DNA from 4 places in the Kitasatospora sp. NPDC101183 genome. Region 3 is predicted to be linked to each of the others. Evidence: riboswitches for the same ligand, from Rfam matches in the RefSeq annotation. Region 3 holds a riboswitch; each other region holds the start of a gene.

Region 1 (4,430 bases), on a different contig from region 3:
GTCCTCGAAGAACTCGGAGGCGGCGACGTCCAGGGCCAGGGCCACGTCGCGGCCGGGCTCGTAGCCGGCCTTCTGGATGGCCTCGACGATGAGGTCCAGGGCCTCGCGGTTGCTGTCCAGGTCGGGGGCGAAGCCGCCCTCGTCGCCGAGGCCGGTGGACAGGCCGCGCTCCTTCAGCACGCCCTTGAGGGTGTGGTAGACCTCGACGCCCCAGCGGACGGCCTCGGAGAAGGACTCCGCGCCGATCGGGGCGATCATGAACTCCTGGATGTCGACGTTGGAGTCCGCGTGCGAGCCGCCGTTGAGGATGTTCATCATCGGGACGGGCAGGACGTGCGCGTTCGGGCCGCCCAGGTAGCGGAACAGCGGCAGGTCGCTGGCCTCGGAGGCGGCGTGCGCGACGGCCAGGGAGACGCCCAGGATGGCGTTGGCACCGAGCGAGGACTTGTCCGGGGTGGCGTCCAGGTCGAGCATGGCCTGGTCGATCAGGCGCTGCTCGGTGGCGTCGTAGCCGACCAGCTCCGGGCCGATCTGCTCGATGACGGCCAGGACGGCCTTCTCCACGCCCTTGCCGAAGTAGCGGTTCTTGTCACCGTCGCGCAGCTCGAGCGCCTCGAAGGCGCCGGTGGAGGCACCGGACGGAACGGCGGCACGGCCGGTGCTGCCGTCGTCGAGGCCGACCTCGACCTCGACCGTGGGGTTGCCGCGGCTGTCGAGGATCTCACGGGCTACGACGACATCGATGGACGGCACGTGGCATCTCCTTGCGGAAGCAGGTCCCGGCCGACCGGGGTGGTGATGTCGGCGGGAGGATTGCGGAGTCGTTACGACCAGAGCCTAACCGCCCGGGCCTCCACGGCCACGTCGGCCTCGGTCCCGTCTCAGCGTGTGGCCGTGCTACCCACCGGTAGTTCACCTGGGCGCCCCGGGTCGGCAGCCCGATCCCGGGCGAACGCGGACGAAGGGGCCGGCCCTGCCGGCCGGCCCCTCTGACGTCCGGTCGGCTCAGCCGAGGTGCAGCACCTGGCCCGGGAGGATCAGGTCCGGGTCGCCGCCCACGGTGGCGCGGTTGCCGGAGTACAGCGACTGCCAGCCGCCGGAGACGCCCTGGGCGGCAGCGATGGTCGACAGGGTGTCACCGGAGCGCACGGTGTAGTCCCCAGCCTTGGGCGCGGCGGCCTGCGGGGCGGCGTGCTTGGGAGCGTACGACTGCGCGGCGGGCTTCTCGGCCGCCTTCGGGGCCGCGTGCTTCGGGGCGTACGACTGGGCGGGCTTCTCCTGCGCCGGCTTCTGGGCCTGCTGCTGGACGGGCTTCTGGGCCTGCTTCTGGGCCTTGGGCGCGGACTGGGCCTTGGTGTCCGAGGAGGTGTCGACGGAGGCGGCCGGGCCGCCCTTGCTCAGGCCGGCCTTCTGGGAGCAGACGGGCCAGGCGCCGGGGCCCTGGGAGGCGAGCACCTTCTCGGCGACGGCGATCTGCTGGCCCTTGCTGGCCTGGTTGGCCTGCGCGGCGTAGGAGGTGCCGCCGTACGCCTTCCAGGTGCTGGAGGTGAACTGCAGGCCGCCGTAGAAGCCGTTGCCGGTGTTGATGCTCCAGTTGCCGCCGCTCTCGCACTGGGCGACGGCGTCCCAGGTGGAGGCGGGGGCCGCGGAGGCGCCGGTGGCGGTGAGGAGCGGCAGTGCGAGTCCGACGCCGGCCACACCGGCGACGGCGATGACCTTCTCGGCCTGGGTGCGACGACGGTGACGGCCAGATCCAACGAGCAGCATGAAGAGGTCCCTCTCCGCACGCCTGCGAGGTGAGCTGTCGGGTTCGGACCGGGAGGTGGCCCGGCCGCCGTGACGCGGAGTCGGCTCCGCGCGGGCGGCTTCACCCCAAGCCGTGGGGACGGCAACAAACCTGGGTCCCCCGCCCCTGCCCAGGGTTCTGGTCGGTTTCCCGTGGCGCGGCGGGCAGGATTCGGCGTTCCGCGTTCGGGGTCCGCAGCTGCGAACTCCACGGAGACTAGACAGATCATCAGCTCGATCACAAGCTCATCTCGCCGATATCACACAGAAATCACGGCCAGTGGTCGCTCGCCTACGCACGGCGCCGGTTTGTCCGATTTGATGCGTGTTCACACCCCGATCGACAGGCTGCCGGCGACGCCCCGTCAGCGTGTCGGTGTCTCGAAGGACGTCAGGGAGTGGCCGGAACCGCGTGCGGGGAGCGGATTTCCGGGCTGAATTCGACCGGCAGTTCCCGCAGTCCACGCATGATCAGACCGCCGCGCCAGCGCAGGTTCTCCGGCTCCTCCGCCAGCCGTACGTCGGGCAGCCGGGAGAGCAGCGTGGCCAGCGCCGCGCGGCCCTCCAGGCGGGCCAGCGGGGCGCCGATGCAGTAGTGGATGCCGTGCCCGAAGCCCAGGTGGGGGTTGTCGGCCCGGGCCAGGTCGAGGGTGTTCTCGTCCGAGAACCTCGCCGGGTCGCGGTCGGCCGCCGCGAGCACCACCAGCACCGGGTCCCCCACCGGAACGGACACCCCGCCGATCGACAGCGGCTCGGTCGCGAACCGCCAGGTCGCCAGCTCCACCGGCCCGTCGTAGCGCAGGAGTTCCTCGATCCCCGTCTCCAGCAGGGCGCTCTCGCCGCGGGCCACCGACTCCTGGAGCAGCCGGCGCTGATCCGGGTTGCGGAACAGGGCGTAGGCCCCGTTCCCGATCAGGTTGATCGTGGTCTCGAACCCGGCGAAGAGGAGGATGAAGGCCATCGCGGCGGCCTCGTTCTCCGTCAGGTGCTCGCCGTGGTCGCTCGCCCGGATCAGGCCGGAGATCAGGTCGTCCCCGAGGTCGGCGCGCTTGCGGTGGATCAGCTCCAGCAGGTAGGCGCGGATCTTCTTCACCGCCCGCCCCACGCCGCCGCGTTGGCCGCCGTGGTGGCGGATCATCGCACCGGCCCAGTCCCGCAGGTCGTCCTGGTCCTCGGGCGGCACGCCGAGCAGGTCGCAGATCGCGTAGATGGGGAGCGGGAAGGCGAACTCGTGGATGAGGTCCGCCGATCCGCGCTGCGCGAAGCCGTCGATCAGCCGGTCGGTGAGCTGCTGCACCCTCGGCTCGAACTCGGCCACCCGGCGCGGGGTGAACGCCTTGGACACCAGGCGGCGCAGCCGGGTGTGGTCCGGCGGGTCGATGTTCAGCAGGTGGGTCATCAGGTCCGCCTGCCGCTCACCCGGGATGCCCACCCGGCCGGTGCGGTGCGCCTGTTCGCTGTGGTGCGCCGGGTTCTTCGACAGCCGTCCGTCCGCGAGCGCCTGGCGGGCGTCCGCGTACCTCGTCACCAGCCAGGCCTCGACCCCGCTCGGCAGCGTGGTGCGGTGCACCGGGGCGTGCTCGCGCAGCCAGGCGTACGCCGGGTACGGGTCGGCGGCGAACTCCCAGGTGAAGAGCTGAGGGGCGGTGGCGTCGGGCTGAGCTGGCATGGGTCGACGGTATCCGGTGGCGGGGGCGCGCCCCGTCCGTCAACGGCGCGCGAACGGTTCGCGAACGGCGTGCGCCCGGCGCATCGACGGCGCGTGGCCGGCCCGTGCCCGGCCCGTGGACGGTTCTTGGACAGCTCTTGGCGCGGCGCCTGGCGTGAGCCTGGTCACCTGAGGGGTAATCCCTGTTGCGGGGGGTCAGGACGTGCCTACGATCCTCCGCAGTACGCGTGGGCGCCGGTGCGGTGTCGCCCACAGGGAGGAGCAGACCATGCGGGTCGCCGGGGCAGTCGTCGTCATCGCGGTACTCGACGGCGGGTCGGGGGCCGACCTCGCCCGCCGGTTCACCGCCGCCGGCGCCGCCGGGATGCTGATCGCCGACCAGCACGTCGGCGTCGCGGAGGACCTCGCCTCCGAGCTCGACCGCCCGGGCTGCCCCGTCGTCGGCGTCCACGGGGACGTCCGCCGCCCCAGCGACGTGGCCGCCGTCGTCGACACCGCCGAGAAGCACCTCGGCCCGATCGACCTCTTCTGCGTGGCCGGGCCGGACGGCGAGCGGATCGTCTCCCTCGCCGAACTGCCCGCCCACCTCGACCTGGAGCGCCTCGCCGAACTCGTCGCCCTGGTCGGCGACGCCATCGCCGAGGTCGTCCTCCCGCTGCCGGTGGAGCACACCACCGCCGCGTGACGCTCCCCTACGGCTGGAGCCCCTCGGCCGCGCGCACCGCGCCCCGGTAGCGGCGCGCCGCCGCGCGCAGCGCCGCGTCCACGTCCACCCCGGCGTCGTGCGCCCGCTGCGCCACGGCCAGCAGCAGCCGGCCCGCCGACTCGGCGGTCAGCTCGGCCGGCAGCTCGTACGGCTCGTCCGGCACCTTCCCGAAGCCCGCCCGCCGCACCCGGGACACCAGCTTCGCCGCGTACGCCAGGGCGGGCAGCCCCGCCGGGACGCCGTCCAGGACGGACTCCCGGTCCGCCTTCT
Region 2 (4,430 bases), on a different contig from region 3:
GGTCGCTGGAGAGCATCAGCTGGGCGGTCCTGGCCATCCCGCCGCCCCGGTACTCGGCTCCGGCCACGGCGGCGAGGTCGCCGCGCAGCTCGTTGAGCTGGTCCTGCGCGGTGGCGATCTCGCCCTGGAGGACGGTGGTCTCGCCCTGGAGGCGCTTCTGGGCCTCCTGCGCGGCGTTGTACTTCTCCGAGGCCTGCTCGGCCTCGTCGTACAGCTGCTCGACCTGGGACTTGACGTCCTTGCGGCTGGGCCCGTCCGGGCTTCCGGGGGCGGCCTGGGCGCCGCCCGCGGCGGTGACGCCGATGGCGGTGGTGGCGGCCGCGGTCAGCACCAGCGCACGGGCGAGCAGTCGGGAACGGCGGTGCACGGGCATGACGGCTGCGACTCCGATCCTGCGGCGCGGGCCCCGCCGCCGCCCGGAACGGGCGGCCCTGGAGCGGGAGTCCGGTGGCAGACGTTAGCGAGTCCGGGCAATCGAGTCCAAACCCCTACCAGCCCGAATATTCACCCCTGAATCAGACATCAGAGCGAGCCGCCGACAAAGCCGCAGGCCCGGCCTCCCGCGAGGGGAGGCCGGGCCTGGAGGAACCGGACGGGATCAGACCCGCACGACGGACGCCAGCGGCATGTTGGAGACCGCCTCGTAGCGCACCGAGGCACCCGGCTTGGGCGCGTGCAGCACCTGGCCGTTGCCGGCGTAGATGCCGACGTGGTGGGCGTCGCCGTAGAAGATCAGCACGTCGCCGGGCTGCGCCACGGAGAGGTCGCTGCCGATCCGGGTGCCGGCGTGGGCCTGCTCCTGCGAGGTGCGCGGCAGCGACACGCCGGCCTGGTTGAACGCCCACTGCACCAGACCCGAGCAGTCGAACGAGCCGGGGCCGGTGGCGCCGTAGACGTACGGGCTGCCGAGCTTGGAGGCCGCGTACGACAGGGCGGCGGCGCCGTGCGAGCTGCCGGGGGCGACGGAGACCGGGGCGGCGACGTCGCTGCTGCGGCTGCTGTCGCGCGAGGCGCGGTCGGCGGCGGGCGGGGCGGCCTTCGTCGCCTCGGCCTGCGCCTTGGCGGCTGCGGCAGCGTCGGCCGCGCGCATCTCCTCGCGCTGCTTCTCGGTCAGCGTGTTGAGGAGGTCCTGGGCGGCCTTGAGCTTGCCCTGGATGTCGTCCTTGTCCGCCTTGAGCTGCTTGGTGGTGGCGTCGAGCTCGGTGAGCTTGCCCTGGGCCTCACCGCGCGCCTGGTCCAGCTGGCGCTGCTCGCCCTGGAGCTCCTTGAGCTGCCCCTTCTGGGTGCTGCTCACCTGGTTCAGCTGGCCGGCCTGGTTGAGGAAGCTGTCCGGGCTGGAGTTGAACATCAGCTGGACGGTCGGGGATATGCCGCCGTTGCGGTACTGCTCCCCGGCGACCTCGGCGAGACCGCCCTGCAGGTCCGTCACCTTCGACTGCTGCCGGGCGACCTGGTCCTGGAGGTCCGAGACCTGCTTCTGCAGCGTCTGCTGCTTCTCCTGCGAGGCGTTGTACTTCTCGCTCGCCTGCTCGGCCTGCTCGTTGAGCTTGTCGACCTGACCCTTGACCTGGTCCAGGGTGGGCTGCGGGTCGGCGTGGGCGCCGGTCTGCGCGGAGAGCGCGACGGCCGCGGCGGCGACACCGGTCAGGATCGAGACGCGAGTGCGCCCGGCGGGCTTGGGACGACGATGGGACGCCACGAAGGCGGGCTCCTTCTTCACGTCCGCCTACCGGGTGAGCTGACGGGTTCGGGCCGGAAGCACCCTACGACGCCTCACGGCCGTTCCACCGGCCGACCTGGCGCCGATTCACCCCGGAGGAACATGGTTCCCCGGCTCCGTTCCACAGCGCCCCCGGTTACTGGGCTCCCCTGTCGGACAGTCGTACCGACCTGCCCCGCTGCTTCGCGAACTCGGCGGGAACCACCGCCGCCACCCAGGCTGGGCGATCGACAGTGCGGTGGTTCGGAGCACGACCCTAGTAACTGAACCGTGATCGGTTCAAATCCTTGTCAGAAAAAAGACGGAAGATTACCCAAGTTCTTTTGTGAAAATGACCGAAGGTGATCACATCCATACGCATAGCTGATCTGATTTCACGAATCAGCCATCGGACGGTCAAAAACGAACACCACCCCCGAGGAGACGGGGGTGGTGCGAGTCACAGGGCCCGCAGGGCCCGTCCCGGCGTGTCGGGACGTCAGACCCGGCGGATCGTGTTGATCGGCATCGCGTCGGCCTTCATCACCTTCACCACGTCACCGGTGTGCGGCGCGTGGACCACCATGCCGTTGCCGATGTACATCCCGACGTGGTGCCGGTCGGGGCCGTAGACCACCAGGTCGCCCGGCTGGGCCTGGTCCAGCGAGGGCACCCGGGTACCGACGTTGCCCTGCTCCTGCGAGGTGCGCGGCAGCGAGATGCCGGCCTGGCCGTACGCCCAGACCATCAGGCCCGAGCAGTCGAAGGTGTTCGGCCCGGTCGAGCCCCACACGTACGGGGAGCCCTGCTTGCCCATCGCCTTGGACACGGCCACGCCCGCATAGCCGCTCGCCTGCGGCAGCGGGCCGAGGTCCGCGCGGTCCGAGCCGCGCGAGGCGCGGTCGGCGGCGGCCTGCTGGGCCTTCAGCGCGGCGCGGTCGGAGGCGCTGAGCGAGTTCAGCAGGTCCTGCGCGGACTTGAGCTTGGCGTTGACGTCCGCCTTGGCCTGGTTGAGGTCCTTGGTGGTGGTGTCCAGCGAGGTCAGGACGGCGGCCGCCTCGGCCTTCTCCTGGTCCAGCTTGCGCTGCTGCTCCAGCAGCCCCTTGAGGGCCTCGCTCTGGCTGGCGGTGGCCTGCTGGACGCTGGACGCCTTCTGCAGGTAGCCGGACGGGTCGGAGGAGAGCATCAGCTGGACGGACGGGTCGATGCCGCCGGTGCGGTACTGCTCGCCCGCCACCCCGGCCAGACCGGTCTGCAGCTGGGTCATCTGCTCCTGGCTGCGGGCCACCTGGTCCTGGAGGGTCGCGGCCTGCTTGCGCAGCTGGTCGGCCCGCTCCTTGGCGCCGTTGTACTTCTCGGCCGCCTGCTCCTGCTCCTCCTGGAGCTTGTCGATCTGCGCCTTGACATCTTCCTTGTTCGGCTGGGGCGCGGCGTGCGCGGCCACCTGGGCCGAGAGGGCGACCGCGGTCGCAGCGGCAGCGGTGAACACGGAGACCCGCGCGCGACTCGGCTGCTTGGGACGGCGGTGGGAGGCCAAGAGACCGGCTCCTTCTTCCATACGGACTCACCAGAACGAGTGAGAATCCGGAAATAGGTTTGACGCCAGACCCTAGTAGAAGATCGAAGCGTTCCGCCACTCCCCCGAAGGCGTGAACTCCGCTTTCCTCCCGGACTTCACCAGATCCGCACACCGCGGCCCACCGGCGGCTGACCAGCCGTCATGCCCGACGGCGGCCGGTCAGGGCCGCGCGAGCCGGTTCAGCAGCAGCACCGAGGCGACCGGGCGCGCACCCGCCTTGCGCACGCCCTCGGCCACCTCCCGGTCGGTGGAGACCACCACCACCGGACGGCCCTGGGGCTCGGCCCGCACCAGACGCCGGATCAGCTCGTCCGCCGTCTCCCCGGTCCGGCTGAACCGCACCCGGACCCCGCGCGGAGGCGCCATGATCACCGGCACGTCCAGGTCCTGCCCGTCGAACACGCAGGTGACCTCCGCCTGCGTGCGCTGCGCCAGCATCGCCAGCCCGCCCAGCAGCCTGATCCGCTGCTGCTCCAGCGGCAGCGTCGGGTACCCCGTCTTGGTCACGTTGTAGCCGTCCACCACCAGGTGGACCTGCGGGATCGCCAGCAGCTGGTCCAGCAGCGCCGGATCGTCCTCCGCCAGCCCCCGCCGGGCCACGTCGTGCGGCGAGGCGGCCCCCGGCACCACCGCCTCCACCAGGTCCGCCGGGCGGATCTGGGAGACGGGCAGCGCCAGCTCCCGCTGGAGGCCCTGCGCGGACTGCAGCACGGTGTCCAGCAGCAGCCGCAGCCTCATGTCCTCGACGCTGCGCCCCTCGCGGGCCGACCGGCGGCCCTGCTCGACGGCGGTCTCCAGCTCCGTGACCCGGTGCCGCAGCCGCCGCGCCTCGCTCTCGGCGGCGCTGCGCTCGGCCACCGCCTGCGCCTTCGCCGCATCCAGCTCCCCGGCCAGCCGGCGCGTCTCGGCCTGCGCCCGCCGGGTGTCGCTCTCCAGCGACCGCACCTTCTTGCGCAGCGACTCCGCCTCCCGCCGGACCTCCTCGGCGTCGGCCCGCTGGCGGTCCAGGTCCGCCCGGGCTCCGGCCCTCAGCTCGGCGAGCTCGGCCTGCAGCTTCTCCACCAGCCGGGCGGCCTCCGCGGCCGCGCCCTCGGCGCCCGCCCGCTCGGCCTCCTCGCCCGCCTCGGCGACCAGCCGGCTCCAGCCGGAGGA
Region 3 (4,430 bases):
GGGCTGCGGCGCCTGCGGCAGGGCGCGGTAGCGCTGCGGGTACGCGACGGCGTACGCCTGGTACGCGCGCAGCACCGCCGCGACGGCCTCGTCCCCGCCGCGCCCGACCGCCGCCTCCGCGAGCCGGTCGGCGAGGTCCCCGGTGACGCGGACGGCGATCAGCCGCCGCAGCTCGGTCAGGCCGCCGCTGACGTGCTTGTACAGCGAGGGCGTGGCCACGCCGGCCCGGGCGGCGACGGCGGCGAGCGTCAGCCCGTCCGCGCCCTGCTCGTCGATGAGGCCGAGGGCGTGGTCGACGACCTGCTCGGGGTTCAGTCCTACGCGGGGCATGGGGGTCTCTCTCCGTCCGAGGGGGCGGGCTCAGGCGAGCCGGGCGAGGAAGGGCAGCAGGGCGTCCGCGACGGCCTGCGGGTTGTCGGCCATCGGGTAGTGCCCCGACCCGTCGATCATCACCTTCTCCGCCCGCAGCTTCTCCGCCTGCCGCTGCGCGACGGCCGCCGGGTCCGGGAAGTCGGGGTCCTTGGAGCCCATCAGGACGATCGCCGGGCAGCGGACCTGCTCCGCCCAGCCCACCGGCGCGGAGTCCCCGCCGACGTGGCCCCGGGTGGCGGCCTTGCGGCCGGGGGTGCGCAGGGCGGCGACCAGCCCGTCCACGTACGCGTCGAAGTCGGCCGGCTTGGGGCCCGGGTAGGCCATCTTCCGCAGGTAGAGGCCCCAGGAGGCGGGCCAGTGGACGAGCATCGCGCCCATCGCCGTCATGACGGCCTTCATCAGGCCGCTCGGCGGGTTCTCCACGAAGGCGTCGATCAGCGCGATCCCGGCGACCCGCTCCGGCGCGTCGATCGCGGCCCGGACGACGGTGGCGCCGGTGTAGGACTGCCCGACCAGGACGGCCCGCTCGATGCCGAGGTGGTCGAGGAGGGCGAGGGCGTCGCCGGCGATCGCGGCGGGGGAGTAGTCGTCCCAGGCGATGGAGCTCTCGCCGAAGCCGCGCAGGTCCATGGTGACGACCCGCCGCCCGGCGGCGGTGAGCAGCGGCCTGAGGTGGCGGTAGGCGGTGCGGCTGTCGAGCATCCCCGGGAGCAGGACGACGGGGAGGCCGTCGCCCTGCCGGGTGTCGTCGTAGGCGATCCGGCCGCCGGGGAGGTCGAGGTGGCCGGTGGCCGGGGTGGCGGTGCCGTTCATGGGGAATCTCCTCGCTCCGGGGTTCGTGCTGCCGATAGCCATAAAGCTAAGGCTAATAGCCTTAGCCGTCAAGCGGTCGGCGACACGGCCCCGTCAGGGCCCCTGGAACGGGTCGTGCTCGGCCAGCAGCTTCTCCAGCCGCGCCTGGTCGACCCGGGCGACGGTGTCGCCGGCCTCCTGCCGGTCCCGGATCACCTTGGCCAGCGTGAACGCGGAGGTGACGGTGTAGAGCAGGCCCACCCCCAGGAAGGCGCGGACCCACCCCCCGACGGGCAGGTAGGCGATCCCGACGGCGAGGGCCGTGCCGGAGATCGCGAAGGAGAGGACGGCCTGGATGTAGTAGGCGGCCGTCGTGCGGCTCTGCATCGGTGCGCTCATGGCGCCCAGCATGCTGGCGCCCCGGCCCTCGCACATGAGTACCGGTACTCAGTCGGGGCCGTGCGTGCGGCGCCCCGCGTGAGGGATCGTTCGTTGACGTCCCCTCACGGGCTTCCCGTTCGTCCCGGACGAACGGCTTGGAATCAGAGCCTCCTCGGATTAACGTTTGATAACGCAGCGCGGTCGTCAACGCCGTACCCAGACGGCACCGTGCGCCGTCGCCTAATCCCGCCGACCGGCCTCCGGGCAGGTCAGGGAGCCGGGGAACCACGTTCCTTGGGGTGAATCGGCGGGGCTCCGGCCCGGCCGTAGGAGACCTTCCTGCTCCGAACCCGTCAGCTAACCCGGTAGGCGCGAGGGAAGGAAAGGAGCGCGCCCCCGTGGCGTCGACGCACACCCCCGCAGCCGGAATCCAGCTGCTCGACCACCCCGGTCACCCCGGCCACGACGGCTTCGAGCCGGACGGCACCGGCCCCCTCGGCGCGGCCCCCGAGGCCGAGGCCAACCGCCACCGGATGCCGCGTCAGACCCGCGGGGCCTCCCCGCTGCTCGGCGTCACCGCCGTCGCCGCCACCCTGGGCGCCACCGGCTTCGCCTCCGCGACCCCGGCCGCCGCCCCCGCCGTCGAGGCCCCCGACGAGACCCCGGTCGCCCTCGCCGCCGACCCCGGCCTCGCGCTCGCCGCCCGCATCCAGCAGCAGGCCGACAGCCAGCGCACCGCCGCCGAGGAGACCGCCCGCCTCCAGGCCGCGAAGGAGGCGGAGGCCAAGGCCGCCGCCAAGGAGGCCGAGGCGAAGAAGGCCGCGGCGGAGGCCGAGGCCAAGAAGGCCGCCGCCCTCACCCTGCCGGTCGCCGAGTCCGACTACCGCCTCTCCGCCCACTACGGCCAGAGCGCCCGCTACTGGGCCCACCTGCACACCGGCCTGGACTTCGCCGCCGACACCGGCACCCCGGTCATGGCCATCGGCCAGGGCGTCATCACCTCGGCCGGCTGGTCCGGCTCGTACGGCTACCGCATCGTCGAGACCCTGCCCGACGGCACCGAGATCTGGTACTGCCACCTCTCCTCGATCATCAAGGGCTCGGGCAGCGTCACCGGCGGTCAGCAGATCGGCAAGGTCGGCGCCACCGGCAACGTCACCGGCCCGCACCTGCACCTGGAGGTCCGCCCCGGCGGCGGCGCCCCGGTCGACCCGGAGTCCTGGCTCCAGCAGCGCGGCGTCAACCCGTAACGGACGTCCGGACGTACGGACGTAGGCACGGAAGGGGCCCCGGCGGGCCCCTTCCGTGCCCGTCCTACCGCCCCAGGTACGCGTCGATCTCCTCCGCGCCCGGCTCCGGCGCCAGCTCCGGGAACTCCTCGACCAGCAGCCGCGCCAGGCCCGGCACCGTCCACTCCCCGAGCAGGTCCAGCGCCGCCTGCGCCGCCGCCTCCTCCAGCTCCTCGAAGTCCCCCGTCAGCTCCTCCGGCATCGGCCGGCCCAGCGCCGTCAGCTCCTCCAGGTTGCGGTAGCTGCGCCGCATCAGCCCGTGCTCCAGCAGCCGGCGCGCGCCGTCGGTGGCCATGCCCACGGACAGCACCCGGGCCGGGCCCCAGCCCCGCTCGTCCTGCTCGTCCAGCCACCCGGCCTCCGCCAGCGCCTCGTACGCGGCCGAGCGCCCCTCCTCGCCCAGCTCCACCAGGGCGGCCAGCCAGTCGCGCACCGCGCCCCCGTCCGCCACGTCCACCCCGTGCGCGTGCATCAGCAGGGCGTGCAGCCGGGGCCAGGTCACCAGGTCGGCGCGGCGCAGCAGCCCGGCGGCGACCTCGCCCTGCCACTCGGCCTCGGCGTGCAGCCGCTCCTGGCGCTTGGCGTTGAGCCGCCGCGCGGCCCGCTGGTGGTCGACCAGCAGCAGGACGGCCGCGCCGTACGCGAGCGGGTCCTCCTCCGGTGCGGGTTGGACGTACAGGTGCAGCCGCTCGTACAGCAGGTGCTCCACCGCGGTGGAGGTCAGCTCGGGCCAGCCGTCGTGCATCCTGCCCCCGCCCAGCTCCAGCAGCGCCAGCACCGCCCGCAGCGGCTCCTCGGCCACCGGCGGGCGGCCCTGGCCGTCCGACCAGGCGAGCAGGTCGGCGGCCCTGGTGCGCGGGGCGATCCGCAGGTCTTCGTCGTTCATGCTCCGACCGTATCCGCGCGTGGGTGGGCTCGGCAGCCATGGTCCCCGTCCAGCTCACCCGCCCCCGCCTCGCGCTCCGTGAGCACCGCCACACCCCGGACGGGGCCGAGGCGCTCCACGCGCTGTTCGGCGACCCGGAGGTCACCCGGGTAGGGGGTTAACCCCACCCCCGATCCGCCGGGCCCCCCGATGTTCCGCCCGCCGCCGTTCGGCCAGACTGGTGATCGTCAAGGAGTACGAACCACCGCGAAGGGCCGGGGGAACGCGACATGAGCAGCAGCGGCGTCACGCAGGACGGCGACCGGTACGCCCTCGGCGGGTACGGCGAGGACGCGGGGCGCCCCGCCCGGGCCCGCCGCACGGAGGAGCCGCCGCCGTTCTGGCGGGCGCCGTTCTCCACGCACTACTACCGCGAGGTCGGCTACGCGCTCACCGGGCTGCCGGTGGCGATCGTGGGCTTCGCCGTCTGCGTCGCCCTGTTCTGCGCCGGCCTCGGTACCGTCGTCACCTGCCTCGGCCTGCCCGTCTGGGCCGCCCTGACCAGCACCGCCCGGGGCCTCGGCCTGATGGAGCGGGCCCGGGTGCGCTCCATGCTCGGCGTGGACGTGTCCGGCCCGGATCCGGTGGAGCAGACCCGGCCGGGCTTCTGGGGCTCCGTCACCGCGCGGCTCGCGGACGCGGCGGGCTGGAAGGCCGTGCTGCACCAGGTG
Region 4 (4,430 bases), on a different contig from region 3:
CTCCGGCCTCGCCCTGGAGCAGCGCGGCATCCGCCGCATCGCCGCCCCGCACCTGGCCGAGCTGAACGCCGCCACCGGCCAGACGGTGCACCTGGCCGCGTACGAGGGCGGTGAGGTCGTCTACATCGACAAGTTCGACTCCCGCCACCCGGTCAGGATGTACTCCCGGATCGGCCTGCGCGCCGCCCTGCACAGCGCCGCCGTCTCCAAGGTGCTGCTGGCGGACCTCCCGCTGCCCGAGCGCCGCCGGGTGGTGGCCGGGATCGAGTTCACCCCGCACACCGCGCACACGATCACCTCCCCCGAGGCGCTGCTCGCCGAGCTGGACAAGGTCGCCGCCCAGGGCTGGGCGCAGGACCACGCCGAGCACGAGTCGTTCATCAACTGCGTGGCCGCGCCCATCCGGGACGTCGGCGGCCGGGTGGTCGCCGCCGCCTCGATCTCGGTGCCCGACGTCGTCCTCCCGTACGAGCAGGTGCTGGACCTGCTGCCCCAGCTGCTCGCGACCACGCGCGCGGTCTCGGCCGACTGCGGCCGCCCCGACCACTTCTGACGAACCGTCACCAACGCAAGGAGCCCCATGTCCGCCGACTCCGACAAGACCGAGATCCGCACCGACGGCGCCCCCGCCCCCGCGTGGATGTTCTCCCAGGGCGTCCGCAAGGGCCCGATCCTCCAGGTCTCCGGCCAGGGCCCGCAGGACCCGGCCACCGGCGAGTACCTGTTCCACGGCGACGTGAAGGCGCAGACCCGCCGCACGCTGGAGAACGTCAAGGCCATCGTCGAGGCCGGCGGCGCGACCATCGAGGACGTGGTCATGTTCCGCGTCTACCTCACCAAGCGGGCGGACTTCCCGCTGATGAACGAGGTCTACGCCGAGTTCATCGACGAGAACATCACGCCGGGCGGCGTGAAGCCCTGCCGCACCACCATCTTCGTCGAACTCCCACAGGAGCCCATGCTGGTGGAGATCGACGCCCAGGCCGTCGTCGCCTGACCGCACCGCGCACCCCCGAGGGCCCGGACGTCCCGCACGTCCGGGCCCTCGCGCTTGCCATGCCCCGACCCGATGATTAGGTTAGGCTCACCTAACTCACTGGAGGTCTGTCATGAGCGACGCCGGGGCGCCCGAGCCCACCTACGCCGAACGCGCCCTGAGCCTGCTCGACGCCACCTCCTCGCTCACCGTCCGCGCCCTCGGCGAGCACCACGAACTCGACACCCCCGTCTCCGTCCACGGCTCCCGGCTGCGCCTGTGCGCCCCGCTCGACTCCCCGCTCACCGGCGAGGCCGCCCGCTCGAACGACGGCCTCGCCGTCGTCGTGGACGTCACCGACGTCTCCCCCGTCGCCGTCCGCGACCGCGTCCGCTCCCGCCTCACCCTCGCCGGGCGGCTGCACCTCGCCCACCTCACCGAGGACGGCCTCGGCGTCCACCTCCGGATCGACGTCGCCCACGCCGTCCTCGCCACCCCGTACGGCACCGGCGCGCTCACCGCCGCCGACCTCGCCCTCGCCGCCCCCGACCCGCTGGCCCGCCACGAGGCCGCGCTGCTCACCCACCTGGCGGACGACCACGCCGACGCCCTGCACGTCCTCACCCGGCTGCTCGACCAGGACCTGCTCGCCCGCCGCCCGGACGTCCGCCCGCTCGCCCTGGACCGCTTCGGCCTCGTCCTGCGCCTCGACCACCCGGACGGCCACCGCGACGTGCGCCTGGTCTTCCCCCAACCGGCCCGCGACGCCGACGACTTCGGCCACCGCGTCCACGACCTCATCACCGCCGCCCACCAGGGCCTCCCCGCCCACCGCGCCTGACGCCGGACAGCGCAAACGGCCGGCCCGGCCTCGTGGGGAGAGGTCCCACGAAGCCGGGCCAGCCTGGGCGTGTCCCGCGCCCATGTCCGCCGGTGCGGCGGTCACCCGGTCGAGCGGTCACCCGACATGACCATCCCGGGGGCCCGATTCGCCCCGCACCAGCGGTGGTTCAAGCAGCCCGACGCATCAGGGCCCGACGCGTCAGAGCGCGACGCCGTGCGCCCGCAGGTACGCGACCGGGTCGATGTCCGAGCCGTACTCCGGACCGGTACGGATCTCGAAGTGCAGGTGCGGGCCGGTCACGTTGCCGGTCGCACCGGAGAGGCCGATCTGCTGGCCGGCGGTCACGTTCTGACCGATCTTCACGCCGATCGACGAGAGGTGCGCGTACTGCGCGTACTTGCCGTCGGCGAGCTTGATCTCGACCTCGTTGCCGTAGGCGCCGCCGTTGCCGGCCTTCACCACGACACCGCCCGCGACCGCGCGCAGCGGGGTGCCGGTGGAGGCGACGAAGTCCTGGCCGGTGTGGTGGCCGGAGGCCCACATCGAGCCCGCAACGCCGTACGCCTCGCCGAGCTTCGGGTTGGCCAGCGGCGCGACGTAGCCCGAGGTGGCGGCGACCGGCACGGCGGTGACGGCCTGCGCCGGGGCGGCGGTGGCGACCTGAACCTGGGTCTGGACCTGGGCGGACGGCTTGGCGACCTCGGTGGTCACCTGGAGGTCGCCCTGCTGGGCGGCCTGCGGCGCGGCGGCCGGCTTCTGGGCGGGCGCAACAGGCGCAGCCGGCTTCTCGGCAGGAGCAGCCTGAGCGGCCACGTGCCCGCCCAGCGTCAGCTGCTGACCCGGGAAGATCAGGTTCGGGTCGGCGCCGACGACCGAGCGGTTCCGCTCGTACAGCGCGTGCCACCCGCCCTCGACGTGCTTCGCGTCGGCGATCTTCGACAGGGTGTCACCCCCGACGACCCGGTAGCCCTCCGCCGAAGCGGAAGCCGAGGCGGAGCCGGCAGCCGGAGCCGAAGCAGCGGGAGCGGGAGCGGAGGCGGAGGCCGGAGCGGCGTGCCCGCCGGTGTGGGCCTGGGCGTTCACCGCCGTCACCAGCGGGAGGACGAAGGAGACCCCGGTCACCGCGGTGGCGATGCCGATCCGGGCGGCGCGGGGCAGGGTGATACGACGAGCCTGTGCAGGCATGGAAGTTTCCTCTCCGACGCCTGCGAGGTGAGCTGTCGGGTTCGGGCTGGAGTTGCCCGGCCGCATGATGCGGCTTCACCCCAAGCCGGTCCTGGCCGTACGCACCCGAATGGGCACGGACACCGGTCCGGCGACTTACCTGTGGGTCCCCCGCTCCTGCCGTACAGAGTTCGTTGCGAGCCACCGGGCAGCGGCAGGACTCGGCGTTCCACCCGGTGGGTCCAACCGGGCTGGCCGGTCGGTCGCTGAACTAAAACTCATCCGTCCGGGTGAAGCAATGTCGATCTCTTGAACCCGCAACGATCCCCGCCGAAACGGTCACCCTCCGAACCCCCGGAAGCACCGTACGTGCACCATCCATTCACTCGGCGCCACTGATCCACGACCCTGCGCCGAACTCCGCGACGCCCCGCAGCCACCCGCTCACCCACCGCCCACCTCCGACACACCACCCGGTGACCCTTGTCACGCACACCCCAGCGGGCAGAGGATCTGCCCGTGGCCACCTCCGAGGCCGGCACCCTGCGCCTGGGCACCGCGCAGGGTCGCTGGGTACTACTGGCGACGGTGCTCGGCTCCAGCATGGCGATGCTCGACGGCACGGTCGTCAACGTCGCCCTGCCCCGCATCGGCGCCGATCTCGGCGCCTCCCTCGCGTCCCTGCAGTGGACGCTCAACGCCTACCTGCTCACGCTCGCCGGGCTGATCCTGCTCGGCGGCGCGCTCGGCGACCGCTACGGCCGGCGCCGGGTGTTCCTGCTCGGCGTGGTCTGGTTCGCGATCGCCTCCGCGGCCTGCGCCGCCGCGCCGAACATCCACGTGCTGATCGCCGCCCGCGCCGTCCAGGGCATCGGCGGAGCCCTGCTCACCCCCGGCTCCCTCGCCATGCTCCAGGCCGTCTTCCACCCGGACGACCGCTCGCCCGCGGTGGGCCTGTGGTCCGGCCTCGGCGGGGTGTCCGCCGCGATCGGCCCCTTCCTCGGCGGCTGGCTGGTGGACGGGCCCGGCTGGCGCTGGATCTTCCTGCTGAACCTGCCACTGGCCGCCGCCGTGATCGCCGTCACCTCCCGCTTCGTCCCCGAGAGCCGGGACGAGGGCGCGGCCGGAAAGTTCGACGTGCTCGGCGCCCTGCTCGGCGCGCTCTCCCTCGGCGCGATCACCTACGCCCTGACGGCCGCCGGCGAGGGCGTCTCCCCCGCCGTCTGGGTCTCCGGCGCGCTCGGCGTCCTGCTCGGCGCGGCCTTCCTGGTCGTCGAGCGCCGCACCCCGGAGCCGATGCTGCCTCTGGGCCTCTTCTCCTCCCGGCTGTTCACGGCCGTGAACCTCGTCACCCTCTGCGTCTACGCCGCCTTCAGCGGGGTGTTCTTCCTGCTGGTGGTGCAGCTGCAGATCGTCGCGGGGTTCTCCCCGCTGGTCTCCGGCTTC

The links. A riboswitch is a leader RNA that binds a small molecule or an ion and turns the genes downstream of it on or off. The one in region 3 is predicted to bind cyclic di-AMP.
Region 1: linked by a shared signal. The riboswitch ahead of ACIRRS_RS12510 (transglycosylase family protein) and the one ahead of ACIRRS_RS15855 (M23 family metallopeptidase) in region 3 are both predicted to bind cyclic di-AMP.
Region 2: linked by a shared signal. The riboswitch ahead of ACIRRS_RS23635 (NlpC/P60 family protein) and the one ahead of ACIRRS_RS15855 (M23 family metallopeptidase) in region 3 are both predicted to bind cyclic di-AMP.
Region 4: linked by a shared signal. The riboswitch ahead of ACIRRS_RS20260 (peptidoglycan DD-metalloendopeptidase family protein) and the one ahead of ACIRRS_RS15855 (M23 family metallopeptidase) in region 3 are both predicted to bind cyclic di-AMP.

What each region holds. Positions count from the first base shown of each region.
Region 1 covers NZ_JBIWOW010000007.1:353,696-358,125, reverse strand. Annotated here, with positions in the region: gene eno (phosphopyruvate hydratase) at 1-753, opposite strand, end outside; gene ACIRRS_RS12510 (transglycosylase family protein) at 1,006-1,767, opposite strand; cyclic di-AMP (ydaO/yuaA leader) riboswitch at 1,773-1,940, opposite strand; gene ACIRRS_RS12505 (cytochrome P450) at 2,177-3,454, opposite strand; gene ACIRRS_RS12500 (SDR family NAD(P)-dependent oxidoreductase) at 3,723-4,139, shown strand; gene ACIRRS_RS12495 (MazG family protein) at 4,147-4,430, opposite strand, start outside.
Region 2 covers NZ_JBIWOW010000016.1:177,483-181,912, reverse strand. Annotated here, with positions in the region: gene ACIRRS_RS23640 (NlpC/P60 family protein) at 1-373, opposite strand, end outside; gene ACIRRS_RS23635 (NlpC/P60 family protein) at 599-1,699, opposite strand; cyclic di-AMP (ydaO/yuaA leader) riboswitch at 1,710-1,859, opposite strand; gene ACIRRS_RS23630 (NlpC/P60 family protein) at 2,199-3,236, opposite strand; gene ACIRRS_RS23625 (NYN domain-containing protein) at 3,438-4,430, opposite strand, start outside.
Region 3 covers NZ_JBIWOW010000010.1:21,966-26,395, reverse strand. Annotated here, with positions in the region: gene ACIRRS_RS15870 (TetR/AcrR family transcriptional regulator) at 1-330, opposite strand, end outside; gene ACIRRS_RS15865 (alpha/beta fold hydrolase) at 361-1,185, opposite strand; gene ACIRRS_RS15860 (YiaA/YiaB family inner membrane protein) at 1,279-1,563, opposite strand; cyclic di-AMP (ydaO/yuaA leader) riboswitch at 1,773-1,931, shown strand; gene ACIRRS_RS15855 (M23 family metallopeptidase) at 1,944-2,795, shown strand; gene ACIRRS_RS15850 (hypothetical protein) at 2,860-3,720, opposite strand; gene ACIRRS_RS15845 (hypothetical protein) at 3,744-3,881, shown strand; gene ACIRRS_RS15840 (sensor domain-containing protein) at 3,990-4,430, shown strand, end outside.
Region 4 covers NZ_JBIWOW010000013.1:211,187-215,616, forward strand. Annotated here, with positions in the region: gene ACIRRS_RS20245 (IclR family transcriptional regulator) at 1-553, shown strand, start outside; gene ACIRRS_RS20250 (RidA family protein) at 581-997, shown strand; gene ACIRRS_RS20255 (DUF2470 domain-containing protein) at 1,110-1,817, shown strand; gene ACIRRS_RS20260 (peptidoglycan DD-metalloendopeptidase family protein) at 2,019-3,005, opposite strand; cyclic di-AMP (ydaO/yuaA leader) riboswitch at 3,008-3,191, opposite strand; gene ACIRRS_RS20265 (MFS transporter) at 3,504-4,430, shown strand, end outside.